Linked DNA regions of Variovorax paradoxus. The protein of the gene in region 2 interacts with the protein of the main gene of each other region in a pairwise test. Links are inferred from orthologs where the notes say so. Each region holds a gene or a part of one and is shown on either strand. Other genes may lie near its edges.

Region 1 (3,246 bases), 360 kb from region 2 along the record:
GGCCACGGCGTGAGCCAGCCCAACTATGACGGCATGGCGGTTCCCAGCGTGTGGCGTACCAACCGCACGATGGCCGCTGCCAAGGTGGACGCACTGTCGTCGGGCGGCATGGACGACTTCGAGATTCCCGCATTCCTGCGCCGTCAAGCTGACTGAGGCCGGGCCACCGAACGCAGAGGGCACGAAGGTTCGTAAGGGGCACGGGGAAGAACTGAAAGGGACTTCCGCCGGCTCTACGCGCTGCGTTCGCTTCGTGCCCCTTGCGTCCATCGTGGGCGCTTGAAATAGAACCTATGTCTATCGGTGCCATAGCGAGGGGCATAGGCAGCCATGCCCGTCGCGCGCCTAAAATTGCGGGCGTGCTGCAACAAAGAACCCTCAAGTCGATCAGCCGCGCCGTGGGCGTGGGGCTTCACAGCGGACAACGCGTGGAGCTCACGCTGCGCCCGGCGCCGGCGGACACGGGCATCGTGTTCCGGCGCGTCGACCTGCCCGAGCCGGTCGACATCCGCATGACCGCTGAAGCGGTAACCGACACGCGGCTGGCTTCCACGGTTTCGACCGGCGGGGCCAAGGTGCAGACCGTCGAGCATTTGATGTCTGCCTGTGCAGGCCTGGGCATCGACAACCTCTACATCGACATCACGGCCGACGAAGTGCCGATCCTCGACGGATCGGCCTCGTCGTTCGTGTTCCTGCTTCAAAGCGCAGGCATCGAACTGCAGAAGGCGCCGCGCCGCTTCATTCGTGTGACCCGCAAGGTCGAGGTGCGCGAGGGCGAGGGCGCCAACGAGAAATGGGCGAGCCTGGAGCCGTACCACGGCTACAAGCTGAGCTTCGAGATCGACTTCGACCACCGCGTGGTCAATTCCACCGGCCAGCGCGTGGAGTTCGACCTGGGTTCCGACTCTTACAGCCGCGACATTGCGCGCGCCCGAACCTTCGGCTTTACCAAAGAGGTCGAATACATGCGCAGCAAGGGCCTGGCGCTTGGCGGCGGGCTCGACAACGCCATCGTGATGGACGACACCAAGGTGCTCAATGCCGGCGGATTGCGCTACGACGACGAGTTCGTGAAGCACAAGATCCTCGACGCCATGGGCGACCTGTACATCATCGGCAAGCCGCTGTTGGCCGCTTACACCGCGTTCCGCTCGGGCCATGCGCTCAACAACAAGTTGCTGCGCGAACTGCTGGCCAACAGCGACGCCTACGAGGTTGTGACCTTCGAAGACGAAAAGCGCGCACCGCGCGGTTTCGGCGAAGTGGCGCGGGCCTGGTAGCGGGCTCTTCTTTCTTCTTCTCACCTCCAGGCAATGCTCGTCTTCCGCTGGGCCATTCTGCTGCTGTTGCTGGTGGCGGGCGTGTCCTTCGCGTTCTATGCCGGAACGGGGCAGGCCAGGTACCGGCGGTTCGGCTGGATCGTGCTCAAGTGGACGCTGCTTGCCGCCTTCGGCTTCTTTGCGGTGCTGATCGCCGAACGGGTGGCCTAGCAGCAGGCTGGGCCTGAAACGGCACTGCTACCTCGAGCGCCCTTGCCGGTAAGTGCCGGCATGCGTTTTCGACAGATCGGCCGCCTCGGCCAACCGCGCCATCGAGCGGCCCACCTGCGCATGGGTGATGGCAATGCCGAGCGCGTCGGCCGCGTCTGCGCCGGGCAAGCCGGGCAGGTCGAGCAGGCGCTTCACCATTTCCTGCACTTGCGCCTTGGCGGCCTGGCCGTGGCCGGCGACGGCTTTCTTCATCTGCAGCGCGGTGTATTCGGCCACCGTGAGCTTGCTGTTGACCAGCGAGGTTACGCAAGCGCCGCGCGCCTGGCCCAGCAGGAGCGTCGACTGCGGATTGACGTTGACGAAAATGATTTCGACCGCCGAAGCATCGGGCTGGTAGCGCTCTGCGATTTCGGCAATGCCGTCGAACAGCACCTTGAGGCGGGCCGGCAGGTTGCCGCTGCCCAGGTGCCGTGTGCTGATGGTGCCGCTTGCCACGTAGCGCAGCGCGTGGCCGTCCGCGTCCACCACGCCGAAGCCGGTGGTGAGAAGGCCGGGGTCGATGCCGAGAATGCGCATGTGTCAGACGTTGAAGTACCAGCGGATCGAATGAAAGAAGATGGGCGCCGCAAAACACAGTGCGTCCACACGGTCGAGCAGGCCGTTGGCACCAGTCACGCCGACACCCTTCTTGCCCCAGTTGGGAATGCCGCGGTCGCGCTTGAGCGCCTTCATCACCAGGTGGCCCATGGAGCCTGCAATGCAGGCGATGAACGACACCGCAAGCGCCTGGCCGAACTTGAAGGGCGTGATGAACGAGAACAACGCGCCTACCAAGCTGGCTACCACGATGCCTATGCCCCAACTGGTCCAGTTGAAGCTGCGGCTGACGTTGGGCGCAAAGGGTTTGCGTTGCGTGCGGCGCGAGATCACATGCTGCACCAGCACCGAGGTCTGCACGACGAACACCAAAAAGAACACGAGAAAGGCGCTCTTGCCTTCGTAGCCCGGAAAGCTCAGCAGAAGCAGCGCCGGCACATGGCTCATGCCGTAGATGCAGACCATGATGCCCCATTGCAGCTTGGCATTGCGCTCGAGAAAGTGGCTCGGATCGTTGGCGAGTGCGCTTGCCACGGGAATCGCAAGAAACACGTAGACCGGAATGAACACGGTGAACAGGTCGAAACGCGCGGTGCCGACGAGCCAGAACTGGATCGGGAGCACCACGAAGAATGCGAGGATGAGGCTGCGGTGGTCGCCGCGCCGTGTGGGCGAGAGCGTGATGAACTCGCGCAGCGCGAAGAACGCAATGAGCGCGAACAGCACGGTGGCCACAGTTTCGCCCAAGGCCCAGCCGACCCAGAACACGATCACCATGAACCAGGTAGTGCCCAGCAGTTTGCGGTAGTGGGCGAGCTCGGCTTGCCATGCGGCGTCGTGCACGGGGTTGCGGCGCTCCCTGAAGCTCAGGAAGAGCGCTGCCGTGCTTGCAATCACGAGCAGGCCGAAGACGATGAGGAACAGGGTCGCGACTTGCTGAGTCGCGGTGAGGCTGCGCAGGAACTGGTTCATCGCAAGGTTCCGCTCAGACGTCGCGCAAGGCGATCACCGCGGCACGCGCGCGATCCAGGAAAGGGCGGCGCTCTTCGCCTTCTTCCACGCGGATCGGCGCACCGAACGTGACCGAGCACAAGATCGGCACCGGCACGATCTCGCCCTTGGGCATGACGCGCTGCACGTTGTCGATCCATGCCGG
Region 2 (3,046 bases):
GATCGCGCTGTTCTATCTGATCTCGTTCTATGCGCTGCGCGAGTTCATCAGCCTGGCCTACACGCGGCGCGGCGACCATCATGCAATTGCGGCGGCGTTCTACATCGGGCTGCCGGTGCAATACTTTTTGGTGTGGATCGAGTGGTACGGGCTCTATTCGATCTTCATTCCGGTCTACGCCTTTCTGGTGCTGCCGATTCTTGCGGCCGTGGGCGGCGACACGCAGCGCTTTCTGGAGCGCACCTCCAAGATCCAGTGGGGCCTGATGATCTGCGTGTTCTGCATCAGCCACGTGCCCGCGCTGCTCACGCTGCAGATTCCCGGTTTTGAGGGACGCAACCTGCTGCTGATCGCTTTTCTGGTGATCGTGGTGCAGGGCAGCGACGTGCTGCAGTACGTCTGGGGCAAGCTCTTCGGCAAGCGCAAGGTGGCGCCCGAACTTTCGCCCTCCAAGACCTGGGAAGGCCTGGTCGGCGGGGTCGCCAGCGCCACCGCGCTGGGTGCGGCGCTCTATTGGGCGACGCCCTTCAATCCGTGGCAAGCCGCGCTGATGGCGCTCACCATCTGCCTCATGGGCTTCTTCGGCGGGCTCGTGATGTCGGCCATCAAGCGCGACCGGGGCGTGAAAGACTGGGGCTCGATGATCGAAGGCCACGGCGGCATGCTCGACCGGCTCGACTCGGTGATCTTCGCGGCGCCGATCTACTTTCACGCCTTGCGCTACTGGTGGGTGCCGTGAGCACGGCACGCGCAAGTACCAGGGCAAAGAAAGCGATGGCGGCCGAGCGCGTTCCGCACGACACGCCCGTCGAATGCACCACCGCCGCGTCATGGGAGCGGTGGCTCAAGCGCCACCATGCCGCCGCAGCCGGCGTGTGGCTGCGAATCGCAAGGAAGGACAGCGGCATTGCATCGGCCACCCACGCCGAGGCCCTCGAAGTTGCGCTGTGCTACGGCTGGATCGACGGGCAGCGCAAGGCGGAAGACGACACGCACTTTCTGCAGCGCTTCACCCCGCGTACGCCGCGCAGCACCTGGTCGAAGATCAACCGCGACAAGGCACTGAAGCTGATCGGGGAAGGCCGCATGCAGCCTGCCGGCCTGGCCGAGGTCGACCGCGCCCGGGCCGACGGCCGCTGGGATGCGGCCTACGACGCCCAGAGCGTCGCCACCGTGCCGTCCGACCTGCAGACGGCCCTCGATGCGAATCCCAAGGCCGCAGCCTTCTTTGCCAAGCTCGATTCACGCAACCGCTATTCGGTGCTGTTCCGCACGCAGGGCGCAAAGAAGCCCGAGACCCGGGCGCGGCGTATTGCGCAATTCGTTGAAATGCTCGCCAAGGGCGAGAAGATCCACCCCTGAGCGGGGGTCCGGCGCCCTACTTCGCCAACGCCTTCAGCGCCAGCTTGATGCCCTCGCTCACTGTCGCATCCTTTGGCAGTGCCTTCAGCGCCAGCGCGGCTTCCTTGTCGCTGTAGCCCAGCGCAATGAGCGCCTGAAGGATGTCGGCCTGCGCGTCGGAGGCCGCATGCGCGGGCAGGCCGATGTCGGCGCCCAGCTTGCCCTTGAGTTCCAGCAGCAGCCGCTCGGCGGTTTTCTTGCCGATGCCCGGAATCTTGACGAGCCGGCCGAGCTCCTGCGTGGTGATGGCCTGCGACAGCTCGCCCACGCTCATGCCCGAAAGCAGGCCGAGCGCCGTGCGCGGCCCCACGCCGGTGATCTTGATGAGTTGCCGAAAAGCCGCACGCTCCTCGGCGGTGCCGAAACCGTAGAGAATCTGCGCGTCCTCGCGCACCACGAAGTGCGTGAGCAGCGAAACGCGCTCTCCGGTGCCGGGCAGGTTGTAGAACGTGCTCATCGGCACATCGACCTCGTAACCGACGCCGTTGCAGTCCACCACCACCTGCGGTGGGTTGCGCTCGGCCAGGATGCCGGTGAGTTTGCCTATCATTGGCCCACCCCCGTTGCTTGCTCACTTCGTGTAGCCGCCTCCCCCCTCGAGGGGGCAACACCGGCGGCCCGGCAAAGCCGGTTCCGCGGTGTTCCCCGCTTTGGATTGCGTTTTTTCGAGCATGGCTGGTCTTGCATAGGGCTGCCAAAAAGATGGAAATGGATACCGCGTGATTCTGCGACACACTTTTGCCCCACCGAACAACTCGCGCCTCGGCCACCTGTGCGGGCCGCTGGACGCGCACCTGCGGCGCATCGAAGAGGCCTTGGGCGTGAAGATCGCGCACCGCCACGAGCAGTTCAAGGTCGACGGCCCCAAGGCTTCCGCGCAACGGGCGATGGACGTGCTGCAGGCGCTGTACGAAATTGCCCAGCGCCCGATCGACCCGGCCGTGGTGCAGCTCACGCTGGCGGGCGACGGCTCCATGATCGACGGCGACGAGGACGCGGCCATGCTCGTCACGCGCCGCGCCGACCTGCGCGCGCGCACGCCCACCCAGGCGCTGTACCTGGACAACATCGCCAAGCACGACATCACCTTCGGCATCGGCCCGGCCGGCACCGGCAAGACCTACCTGGCGGTGGCCTGCGCGGTCGATGCGCTGGAGCGCGCGGCTGTGCAGCGCATCGTGCTCACGCGACCGGCGGTGGAAGCCGGCGAGCGGCTCGGCTTCTTGCCGGGCGACCTGACGCAGAAGGTCGACCCTTACCTGCGTCCGCTGTACGACGCGCTGTACGACCTGATGGGCTATGAAAAGGTGCAGAAGGCTTTCGAACGCAACGCACTCGAAATTGCGCCATTGGCCTTCATGCGCGGGCGCACGCTGAACAATGCCTTCGTCATCCTGGATGAAGCGCAGAACACCACGGTCGAGCAGATGAAGATGTTTCTTACGCGCATTGGCTTCGGCGCCAAGGCGGTGGTCACGGGCGACGTGAGCCAGATCGACCTGCCCAAGCAGCAGCTGAGCGGACTGATCGACGCCGAGCGCGTGTTGCGGCGCGTGAGCGGCATTGCGATCACGCACTTCACCAGTTCGGACGTGGTGCGGCACCCGCTGGTCGCCAAGATCGTCGATGCCTACGACGGCCAGCG

Evidence for each region.
Region 1: the proteins of ruvA (region 2) and ruvC interact in binary tests that used the Escherichia coli proteins (3 or more experiments, as listed by UniProt). The link is inferred for Variovorax paradoxus from one-to-one orthologs.

Annotation. Positions count from the first base shown.
Region 1 is NZ_CP123990.1:4,764,817-4,768,062, forward strand. What follows is about bases 296-3,229. They hold ruvC (crossover junction endodeoxyribonuclease RuvC), read right to left. Parts: upstream 2,070-3,229; coding sequence 1,521-2,069; downstream 296-1,520. Other genes in these bases: lpxC (UDP-3-O-acyl-N-acetylglucosamine deacetylase), read left to right, coding at 360-1,283; QHG62_RS22905 (hypothetical protein), read left to right, coding at 1,317-1,493; QHG62_RS22915 (phosphatidate cytidylyltransferase), read right to left, coding at 2,073-3,062; QHG62_RS22920 (1-acyl-sn-glycerol-3-phosphate acyltransferase), read right to left, coding at 3,076-3,229. In the rest of the region: cell division protein FtsZ, read left to right, coding at 1-156; more of QHG62_RS22920, read right to left, coding at 3,230-3,246.
Region 2 is NZ_CP123990.1:5,126,008-5,129,053, reverse strand. Bases 166-2,899 are described here. They hold ruvA (Holliday junction branch migration protein RuvA), read right to left. Parts: upstream 1,952-2,899; coding sequence 1,379-1,951; downstream 166-1,378. Other genes in these bases: QHG62_RS24515 (PhoH family protein), read left to right, coding at 2,121-2,899; QHG62_RS24525 (YdeI/OmpD-associated family protein), read left to right, coding at 775-1,362; QHG62_RS24530 (phosphatidate cytidylyltransferase), read left to right, coding at 166-739. In the rest of the region: more of QHG62_RS24530, read left to right, coding at 1-165; more of QHG62_RS24515, read left to right, coding at 2,900-3,046. UniProt on the Escherichia coli protein: The RuvA-RuvB-RuvC complex processes Holliday junction (HJ) DNA during genetic recombination and DNA repair.